One region of the Alteromonas sp. ABV2_168 genome, then DNA from elsewhere that is predicted to be linked to it. Evidence: predicted binding sites of a transcription regulator. Region 1 holds the regulator's gene; the other holds the start of a gene.

Region 1 (4,685 bases):
CCGGCCGGCTCATTATTGTCTGTTATGTACAGATAAGGAGGCCAGGCCGTACCACCGGTTATCAGACTTTTTCTGTGCTCAGCACACCATACTGAGCTTTGAGAAGCCATCACTGTCAAAAAGATGATTAAACTGATGAAACGTTTCAACGGGATTGCCTTTAAGCCTTCGCCGGCACTGCACACTCAGTGGTGTGCCGGCGCTATTCATCTTCGTTAAATCTGCCTGCAATTAATGCCTCGACGGCATCCATTGCAGCTTCAGCATCCGGACCTTCAGAGATCACAGTAACCTGTTCCCCCTGATGACTTTCCATCATCATCAGTCCCAGCACACTATTGGCATTAGCCTGCTTATCGCCTTTTTGTAAAATAACTTCGGCATCAAACTGATTCGCCAGTTGCACCAACTGCGTTGCAGCTCTGGCATGCAGGCCCAGTTTATTAACAATAGTCAGAGATTTCTCTATGCGCATTATTTACTTTGCTCCCTGTGGCGGATCTGGACATCAGGATGAGATTCCCGGAAGTTTTTCGCCAGTGATTCCGCTACATAAACTGAACGGTGCTGTCCGCCTGTACATCCGATAGCGACTGTCACATAACTGCGGTTGTTCCGTTCAAGGTGTGGCAACCAGGTCGTGATGAGGTTCTGAATCTGCCAGATAAATTTGGTCACTATAGGCTGGGAACTGAGGAAAACCTGAACCGGTGTATCCAGGCCTGTCAGGTGTTTTAAATCCGGCTCCCAGTGAGGGTTTGGCAGAAAACGGGCGTCAAACACATAGTCTGCATCTTTGGGAATACCGTGTTTAAAGCCGAATGATTCAAATACCAGAACAAGTCGTGAGCTTTTCTTACCGAGGATACGCTCGCGGATTAATTCTGCCAGCTGGTGGATGCTCAGAGAGTCGGTATCAATATTCAAATCCGCTCTTTCCGCTACAGGCGCCAGCAGTTCACGTTCTGTCTGGATGGCATCTGACAATGACTTATTCAGTTTGGCCAGCGGATGTAACCGCCGGGTTTCGCTGAACCGGCGCACCAGCATATCGTCACTTGCGTCAATATATACGATGGTGACAGTCCATGACTCCGGCAGGTAGTCGAGAATTTCAACCAGCTCAGAAGGCTCTTTAGGCAAGTTTCTGACATCAATACTCACAGCTACCTGCTCGTATTCATCGGCGACAGTGTGTGTCAGGGCTGGTAACAGATTAACCGGAATATTATCGACGCAGTAGTACCCCAGATCCTCAAGGGCACGAAGTGCTACTGATTTTCCTGAACCGGAACGTCCGCTGATGATGATTAACTTCACGCCGTTTCTCCTGAAGTCACGTGTTGTCGGTGCGTATTACACTAAGTTACTGTAATGCGCGAATAATATCATCACTTGTCTGAGCTTTGCGGATAGTTTTTATGGTTTCTTTATCGCTGAGTTTTCCGGCAACCATGGCCAGAGTTTGTAAATGTCCTTCGGTTTGTTCCTGAGGGACAAGCAGAGTAAAGAAAATATCCACAGGTTTGTTGTCGATAGCATCAAAATCGATGGCGGGTGTGCTGGTAACTACGATGGCGATGACATTTTCCAGTCCGGCCAGGCGACCGTGGGGGAGGGCAATGCCGTTACCTATACCTGTGCTGCCCATTCGCTCACGGGCCAGCAGGCTACTTAACACGGTGGCTTCATCAACATCGGGGTTATTTTTAGCTGCAATCCCGCTGATGATTTCGAGAATGCGTTTTTTGCTATTGCACTGGACCGCACACTCGGTGCGGTCCAGGCTGACTATGGCTTGTATATCCATGAATTCAATTAGTGCTTTTTAAGCTTTTCCTTGTGTTTCAGGACCTGCCTGTCGAGCTTATCGACCATGCTGTCAATGGCAGCATACATGTCCTGATTTTCGGAAGAGGCGAAGACTTCCGCGCCGCTAAGATGAACCGTTGCTTCTGCTTTTTGGCTAAGCTTTTCAACATTTAAAATAACGTGCACATTTGATATGTGGTCAAAATGACGTTCCAGTTTGCTGAACTTAGTATCGACATAATTACGCAAAGAATCAGTGATCTCAATGTGATGACCAGAAAGGTTGATTTGCATATTTCGTCTTCCTTATTTTGAGCAGCCTTAAGTTAGATAAGGCTTTTGCGTTGGTTAGACGGCGGGATCGACAAGGATTCCCGGTACTTTGCTATTGTTCGCCGGGCAACCATAATGCCTTGATCGGCCAACAACGAAGCAATCTTGCTGTCACTCAGTGGCTTGCTTGGCTTTTCAGCGGCAACCAGCTTTTTAATCAGGGCGCGAATCGCTGTAGATGAACACTCACCACCTGATTCAGTGGCAACGTGGCTGGAGAAGAAATACTTCAACTCGAAAATACCACGGGGCGTGTGCATGTACTTCTGCGTTGTTACCCTGGAAATAGTAGATTCGTGCATATCTACCATTTCTGCGACATCATTCAGCACCATTGGTTTCATCATTTCAGGGCCATGCTCAAAAAAGCCCATCTGTTGCTGAACAATACAATTTGCTACTTTCAGCAGCGTATCGTTCCGGCTCTCAAGGCTCTTAATAAACCATTTTGCTTCCTGCATGTGAGAGCGGATAAATTGTGAATCACTGCTGTTTCTTGCTTTACGGCTCATTGCAGCATACTGCTGATTAACACTGAGCTTAGGCAGGCTGTCGGGGTTTAATTCTACAACCCAACGGCCATTTTTCTTCGCAACCGATACATCCGGAATGACATATTCGGGTTCTTTCGTAATTAATGCACTGCCCGGACGGGGATTAAGCGTTTGCAGCAAACGCATCGCTTCCCGTAACTGATCTTCTTTCAGGCGGGTTTTACGCATTAACGTACGGTAATCTTTACTGCCTAACAGATCGGAATGCTCTCTGAGCAGTAGTTTGGCTTCTTCCAGCCACGGTGTTTCCGGTGCAAATTGCGCCAGCTGAACTAACAAGCACTCCTGCGGTGTGCGGGAGCCGGAACCGAGAGGATCAAATAGCTGAATACGTTTAAGTACGCACTCAACCTCATCTTCTTCTACGGGCTCTTCCATATCTTCACTGTTTACGCTTTGCAGAATGTCGTCAACGGTAACCGTTAGATAGCCGGACTCATCAATGGAATCGATGATCGCCAGCGCGATGGCGCGGTCTGTGTCAGAAAAAGGTGTCAGACGCATTTGCCACAGCAGATGGTCCTGAATATTTTCGGTGGTTTCACCCTGAAAGATTTGTTCATCATCACCCCCGGAAGGGCCGGGCGCGGGGGCAGAAGACGCAGAAATGTACTCATCCCAGGTACTGTCGATGGGCAGCTCATCCGGTAAATCATTCTTTTCCAGTGCTTCACCGGTATCCATGCTGTCAGAAGATGAGGCTGTTGCAGACTCTTGCATGCTGTCATCATTGTCGATGTTATTTTTCTCAATTACATCGTTGTCGGAGCTGTCGTCGACTTCCAGCAAAGGATTAGAATCGAGAGCTTCCTGAATTTCTTGTTGTAAGTCCAGCGTAGACAACTGCAATAGCTTGATCGCCTGCTGAAGCTGAGGCGTCATTGTTAGTTGTTGGCTAAATTTTAACTGTAAAGATGGTTTCATCTACGTCTTATATAAACTCTAAAAAGGACATCCGGTTGTAGCGGTGTGAGTGCCGGTGGCGAAATCTCCGCTAAATGCTCATCCCGATATCTTAACTATAGCCTGAATTGCTCACCAAGGTATACATCACGAACTTTTTGATTACTTAATACCTGTTCTGCGGTGCCCTGAGCAATCAGTTCTCCATGACTGACGATATAGGCCTCTTCACACACATCAAGGGTTTCCCTGACATTGTGGTCGGTGATGAGGATACCGATACCTCTGTCCCGTAAGTGCTGAATGATCTTCTTTATATCATTAACCGAAATCGGGTCAACTCCGGCGAAGGGTTCATCGAGCAAAATAAATTGCGGATTGGCTGCCAGTGCGCGGGCAATTTCAACCCGGCGGCGTTCGCCACCCGACAAACTCATACCTGTACTATTACGTATATGATTAATATTAAATTCATCAAGTAGTGCATCCGCTTCCTGTTCACGTTGATGACTTTTTAAGTCTTTACGCGTCTGTAATATCGCCATGATGTTTTCATGTACGGTCAGCTTGCGGAAAATGGATGCCTCCTGGGGTAAATAGCCAATTCCCCGGCGGGCACGTTCGTGCATTGGCTGGTGCGTCAGCTCCTGCTCATCAATGAGGATTTTGCCTTTGTCCAGCGGCACAAGACCGACAATCATGTAAAACGTTGTGGTTTTACCTGCACCGTTAGGACCCAGCAGACCTACTATCTGTCCGGTAGAAACCGATAAACTAACGTCACGGACGACCTGGCGTGATTTATACGACTTTGCCAGGTGAGTCGCACTCAGGGTTGCCATGTAACTCAGTTACCCTCGTTTTCGTTGCTGTCTGAAGTCTTGTTCTCTTCCTTCAGCTCTTTAACTGTGTCAGGACGGAAAACCGTGGTTACCCGGCCGTTGCTGTTACTTTCACCGCCGGTTGCCAGAAGTTGCTCTTTTGACATGTCATAGGTGATGCTATCTCCCTGGACCATGCTGGTATCTTGCTGGATTTTCGCATCACCTTGCAAGGAAATAAGTTGTTTGGCTACTTCGTAGC
Region 2 (4,685 bases), on a different contig from region 1:
TGTAAGGCCAGAAAAGCCCGTCTTCCCTTTACCGGTCTGGATAAACTGGCTGATGCAGCATTATCAGACGGTATAATTGACGAAGAAGAAGCTGAGTTACTTACCAGAGCCGAAGCCGGCCGCCTGCGTACTATCAATGTAGATGATTTCGACAACGAAGAACTCATTGCAAAAGTGAATACAATGGCTTAAATGCTGCCTGAAACTAAAAGGCCGCATCAAAATGATGCGGCCTTTTTTATTCTTCGGGAGAATTAACTGAACTGCAATTTGTCCATCAGCAGTACAGCCTGAGTCCGGGTGTTAATTTCAAGCTTGCGTAAAATTGCACTGATGTGTGCCTTGATAGTCGCTTCGGTCACATTCATTTCGTGGGCAATTTGCTTATTCATTAAACCTGCACGCAGGAAGCTCAGCACCTGAATTTGTTTCGGCGTCAGTTCACGGAATCGTTTCAACAGTTGAGTGAGTTCTTCATCAACGTTTTCCAGGTCCGCTTTCATCTCTTCCGGTACCCAGTTTTCACCACCTTTAATGGTCACGATTGCTTCAGCAATTTGCTTTGTGGGCGATGATTTGGGAATAAAGCCCTGTGCACCCAATCCCATAACCTGAGCGACAACATCAATGCTTTCATTGGCAGAGATAACCGCGACGGGTAATTCCGGATAAACATCTTTAACGGAAATAAGACCGTTGAAGTATTCGCCTCCCGGCATATTTAAATCTAATAACAGTAAATCAATGTGGTGATTTTCAGTTAACACGGTCATCATGGATTCAAGACTGTCCGCTTCAAGAATTTCAGCGTCCTTGAAATACGGTTCCAGTGCAGCACTTAATGCTTCCCTGAACAGTGGATGATCATCTGCAACTAATATACGAGTCATATAATGCGGTGCCCGAATTATGTAATTTTTCCTGTTACTATAGGGTAATACTTTAGGCTAATGATATAAAGTCAAATTAACTTAAGGCGCTTTATAATCAAGAAATTTTTCCTTTTAAATGAAAAAAACGTGGCAATCCTTTAAAATCTGCCCCGTTTTTTAGCTAATCAGTAAGGTCTTTCAGTGCAAAAGCCGGATAATATTTTTGCCAGCCATATGACAACCGTCAGTGATTTCCGATTTGATGAACACGTAGCTGACGTATTTCCCGATATGATTCAACGTTCAGTACCGGGTTATCAGACGATTCTGCATACCATCGGAGAACTGGCCAGAGCCAGAGTTACTGATGGCAGCAATGTGTATGATCTCGGCTGTTCTCTGGGGGCTGCCAGTCTTTCTGTTGCACGCAACACGGATCATTTGTCCTGTCAGATAACCGGTATTGATAATTCTCCGGCAATGATTGAGCGCTGTGAACGGGTAATTTCCAGTTTTCATTTACCTAACCCTGTCACACTCCATTGTGAATCTGCTCTGGACACCAAAATAGAAAATGCATCTATGGTGATCATGAATTTCACCTTGCAATTTATTCCGCCGGAGCAAAGAGAAACGCTGCTGAGCAAAATTTTCAACGGCCTTAACCCGGGTGGGATCCTTGTTTTGTCAGAGAAAATTCAGCATCCTAGTGAACAGGGAAATCATCTGCTTATCGACCTGCATCATCAGTTTAAGCGCAATAATGGTTACAGTGAACTGGAAGTCAGCCAGAAACGGGCAGCGCTTGAAAATGTGATGCTCACCGACAGCTATCAGACTCACGAAAACCGGTTGAAAAAGGTAGGGTTTGAAGATGTGGTTATGTGGTTCAAATGCTATAACTTTACCTCTATGGTGGCCATTAAGGCTGGTGGAGTCAATGCCTGATGCGACGTATTTCTGATCCCTGGTTCACTGAATGTTACCGTCAGTTGCTGGACACGCCTCTGGCACACTGGCTTGAAACGCTGCCGGCACAAATCAGCGAATGGCAGCGGGAACACCTCCACGGAGAATTCAGTAAATGGTGTAAATTGCTGGAAAAACTTCCTGAGACCACTGTCAGTTCAAAAGAACTGAAACACAGTGTTACTGCGGGCAGCGCCGCTGACATCAGCGAATATCAGCAGAAACAGATAGAAGGTCTGCTGAAACAGTTTATGCCATGGCGAAAAGGCCCCTATCACATTCACGGCATTCATATTAATACAGAGTGGCGGTCAGACTGGAAATGGGATCGGGTACTGCCTCATATCAGCCCGCTTGCCAACCGTCATGTTCTGGATGTGGGTTGTGGTAGCGGCTATCACATGTGGCGTATGCTGGGAGAAGATGCTGCCGGCGTTTATGGCATCGATCCGACTCAACTGTTTTTAATTCAGTTTCAGGCTATCAGGCATTTTATTCCTGCCGCCAATATCCATTTTTTACCCCTGGGCATTGAGCAGATGCCGGCATTAAAAGCATTTGATACTGTGTTCTCAATGGGTGTGCTATACCATAGAAAAGATCCGGTACAGTTTCTCACCCAACTAAAAGATCAGTTACGCAAAGGCGGCGAACTGGTGCTTGAAACACTGGTAGTGGAAGGTGATGAACAAACCGTACTGATGGCAGGCGAACGTTATGCACAGATGCGCAACGTCTGGTTTCTGCCAAGTGTAAAGGCACTCACTGTGTGGCTGAGCAGGCTGGGTTTTGAAAATATTAAGGTCGCTGATATCAACACCACGTCTCTTGATGAGCAGCGCACCACAGAATGGATGACGTCTCAGTCTTTAAAAGATTTTCTGGATCCTGATGACATCAGCAGAACCATTGAAGGTTATCCTGCACCACAACGTGCAGTGCTGATAGCCACGAAAAAGTAACTTTATGTCCTGTTCGTTTGCAGACTGTTGCCAATTCTTGGCACCGGTCTGCGAGCATTCCTGACCCGGATTGGCATAATTGTTGTAGTTACTACTTTATAAACTGTGCTGAAACAGCACGTCACACAGGTAGTAACATGGATATTACGGGCTTTCTGAACGAGCACCAGTTACCGGACACTTACCAGGCCATTGCACAAGAATGGTTCATACCGTTAGCAGACGAAATCCTTTCGCACAAAAATGGTGCAGAAGGGCCATTTTTCGTCGGTGTTAATGGCTGCCAGGGATCAGGGAAATCCACATTATGCGACTTTCTTATCCACTACTTCACCCACCAGCACGGGCTGTCAGCCGTCACGATCTCCCTTGACGATTTCTATCTCTCCCGTGCAAGACGACAAGAACTTGCTGCCAACGTACATCCCTTGCTTTGCACCAGAGGCGTACCCGGTACGCACAATACGGTTCTGGCTGATAGCACTTTCACAGCGTTAAAATCTGCAGGCAGCGTTGCTCTGCCCCGCTTTAATAAAGCCAACGATGATCCTTTTGAAGGATCTGCGTGGCCGGTAATCACCTCTCCACCTGATATTGTGTTAATTGAAGGCTGGTGTTGGGGCGTGTCAGCGCAATCTGAGGACGCACTTAAAGAGCCGGTTAATGATCTTGAGCGTACCGAAGACCCGGATGGCACATGGCGGGGATATGTGAATGATAAAATTGCTGCAGATTATGAATCTTTATACGATGAAATGCAGTATTGGGTAATGTTAAAAGGTCCGTCTTTTGAGCATGTTTACAAATGGCGGTGTGAACAGGAACACAAACTGGCCGCGAAAACCGGAAAAACCGGAAGCGGTATAATGAGCGATGAACAAATCCTTCGTTTCATACAACATTATCAGAGACTCACAGAACATGCGTTTAATTCCCTGCCTGCAAAGTGTAATCAGGTATTTGAGTTAGATGAAAACAGAGTCATTAAAAACGTCATCAGGAAGTAGTCATGGACACAGCGAATACACTCATTTTCACTGACATGGACGGTACGTTGCTTGACCACCATACATACAGTTTTGAAGCTGCAAAGCCTACGCTGACCTCACTGTCAGAGCGAAATATTCCCGTCATCCCTACCACCAGCAAGACCTTTGTTGAATTGCTTGAATTGCGGGAAACCATTGGCCTGACCGGCCCGTTTATCGTAGAAAACGGCGCAGCAGCATACATTCCTCATGGTTTTTTCGCGAAAAAGCCAGCCGGTACCGTGTGGCAGGATGGATTTTGGTGCAAATCTTTCACCTCATCGAAAATGTACTGGCTGAAATTACTCGAAAAGGTCAAACCGGATTTTGCCGGTGAATTCACCCATTTCAGCGAGATGTCCAACGAGGACATCTGCGAAGCCACCGGGTTATCACCCGCAGAAGCTGCACTGGCTGCACAGCGACAATTCGGTGAGCCGGTCTTATGGCAAGGCACAGAGGAGAGAAAAGAGGCGTTTATCCGGTCTGTGACAGACAGAGGCGCCTATCCGCTGGAAGGCGGCCGTTTTATTCATATTTCCGGCGACTGTAATAAGGGCGCAGCCCTCCAATGGTTTGTCGAAGAGTTTATCCGTCAACATGACGAACCGGTGACCAGTATTGCGCTGGGTGACGGTAAAAATGATATTGCAATGCTTGAGGCAGCGGATATTGCCGTTCGGATCGCCTCCCCGAGTCATCAACCCCCTACACTAAAAAAAGAAGAAAATGTATACACCAGTACCCTGCACGGCCCGCAAGGCTGGACTGAAGTACTGACCCGATTACTTTTTTAACAGGACATGGAGAACACATGGCTGATTTTTATCAAAATGGCGTAGTGACAACGTTAC

The links. Region 1 encodes sigma-54, which starts transcription at its own class of promoters, with help from an activator protein. Its sites were predicted from a motif close to GTTGGCACGNNNNTNGNNT; they were not measured.
Region 2: the regulator sigma-54 is predicted to act here: its motif matches at 2,873-2,891, upstream of ACXAH4_RS10140 (kinase).

Annotation. Positions count from the first base shown of each region.
Region 1 is NZ_JBSWYQ010000003.1:368,215-372,899, forward strand. It holds gene ACXAH4_RS07175 (substrate-binding periplasmic protein) at 1-149, opposite strand, end outside; gene ACXAH4_RS07180 (HPr family phosphocarrier protein) at 203-475, opposite strand; gene rapZ (RNase adapter RapZ) at 475-1,320, opposite strand; gene ptsN (PTS IIA-like nitrogen regulatory protein PtsN) at 1,367-1,810, opposite strand; gene hpf (ribosome hibernation promoting factor) at 1,819-2,106, opposite strand; gene ACXAH4_RS07200 (RNA polymerase factor sigma-54) at 2,139-3,623, opposite strand; gene lptB (LPS export ABC transporter ATP-binding protein) at 3,719-4,444, opposite strand; gene lptA (lipopolysaccharide transport periplasmic protein LptA) at 4,450-4,685, opposite strand, start outside.
Region 2 is NZ_JBSWYQ010000005.1:236,895-241,579, reverse strand. It holds gene fadE (acyl-CoA dehydrogenase FadE) at 1-192, shown strand, start outside; gene ACXAH4_RS10155 (response regulator transcription factor) at 255-890, opposite strand; gene cmoA (carboxy-S-adenosyl-L-methionine synthase CmoA) at 1,074-1,820, shown strand; gene cmoB (tRNA 5-methoxyuridine(34)/uridine 5-oxyacetic acid(34) synthase CmoB) at 1,829-2,803, shown strand; gene ACXAH4_RS10140 (kinase) at 2,941-3,810, shown strand; gene ACXAH4_RS10135 (HAD-IIB family hydrolase) at 3,813-4,628, shown strand; gene ACXAH4_RS10130 (glycosyltransferase family protein) at 4,646-4,685, shown strand, end outside.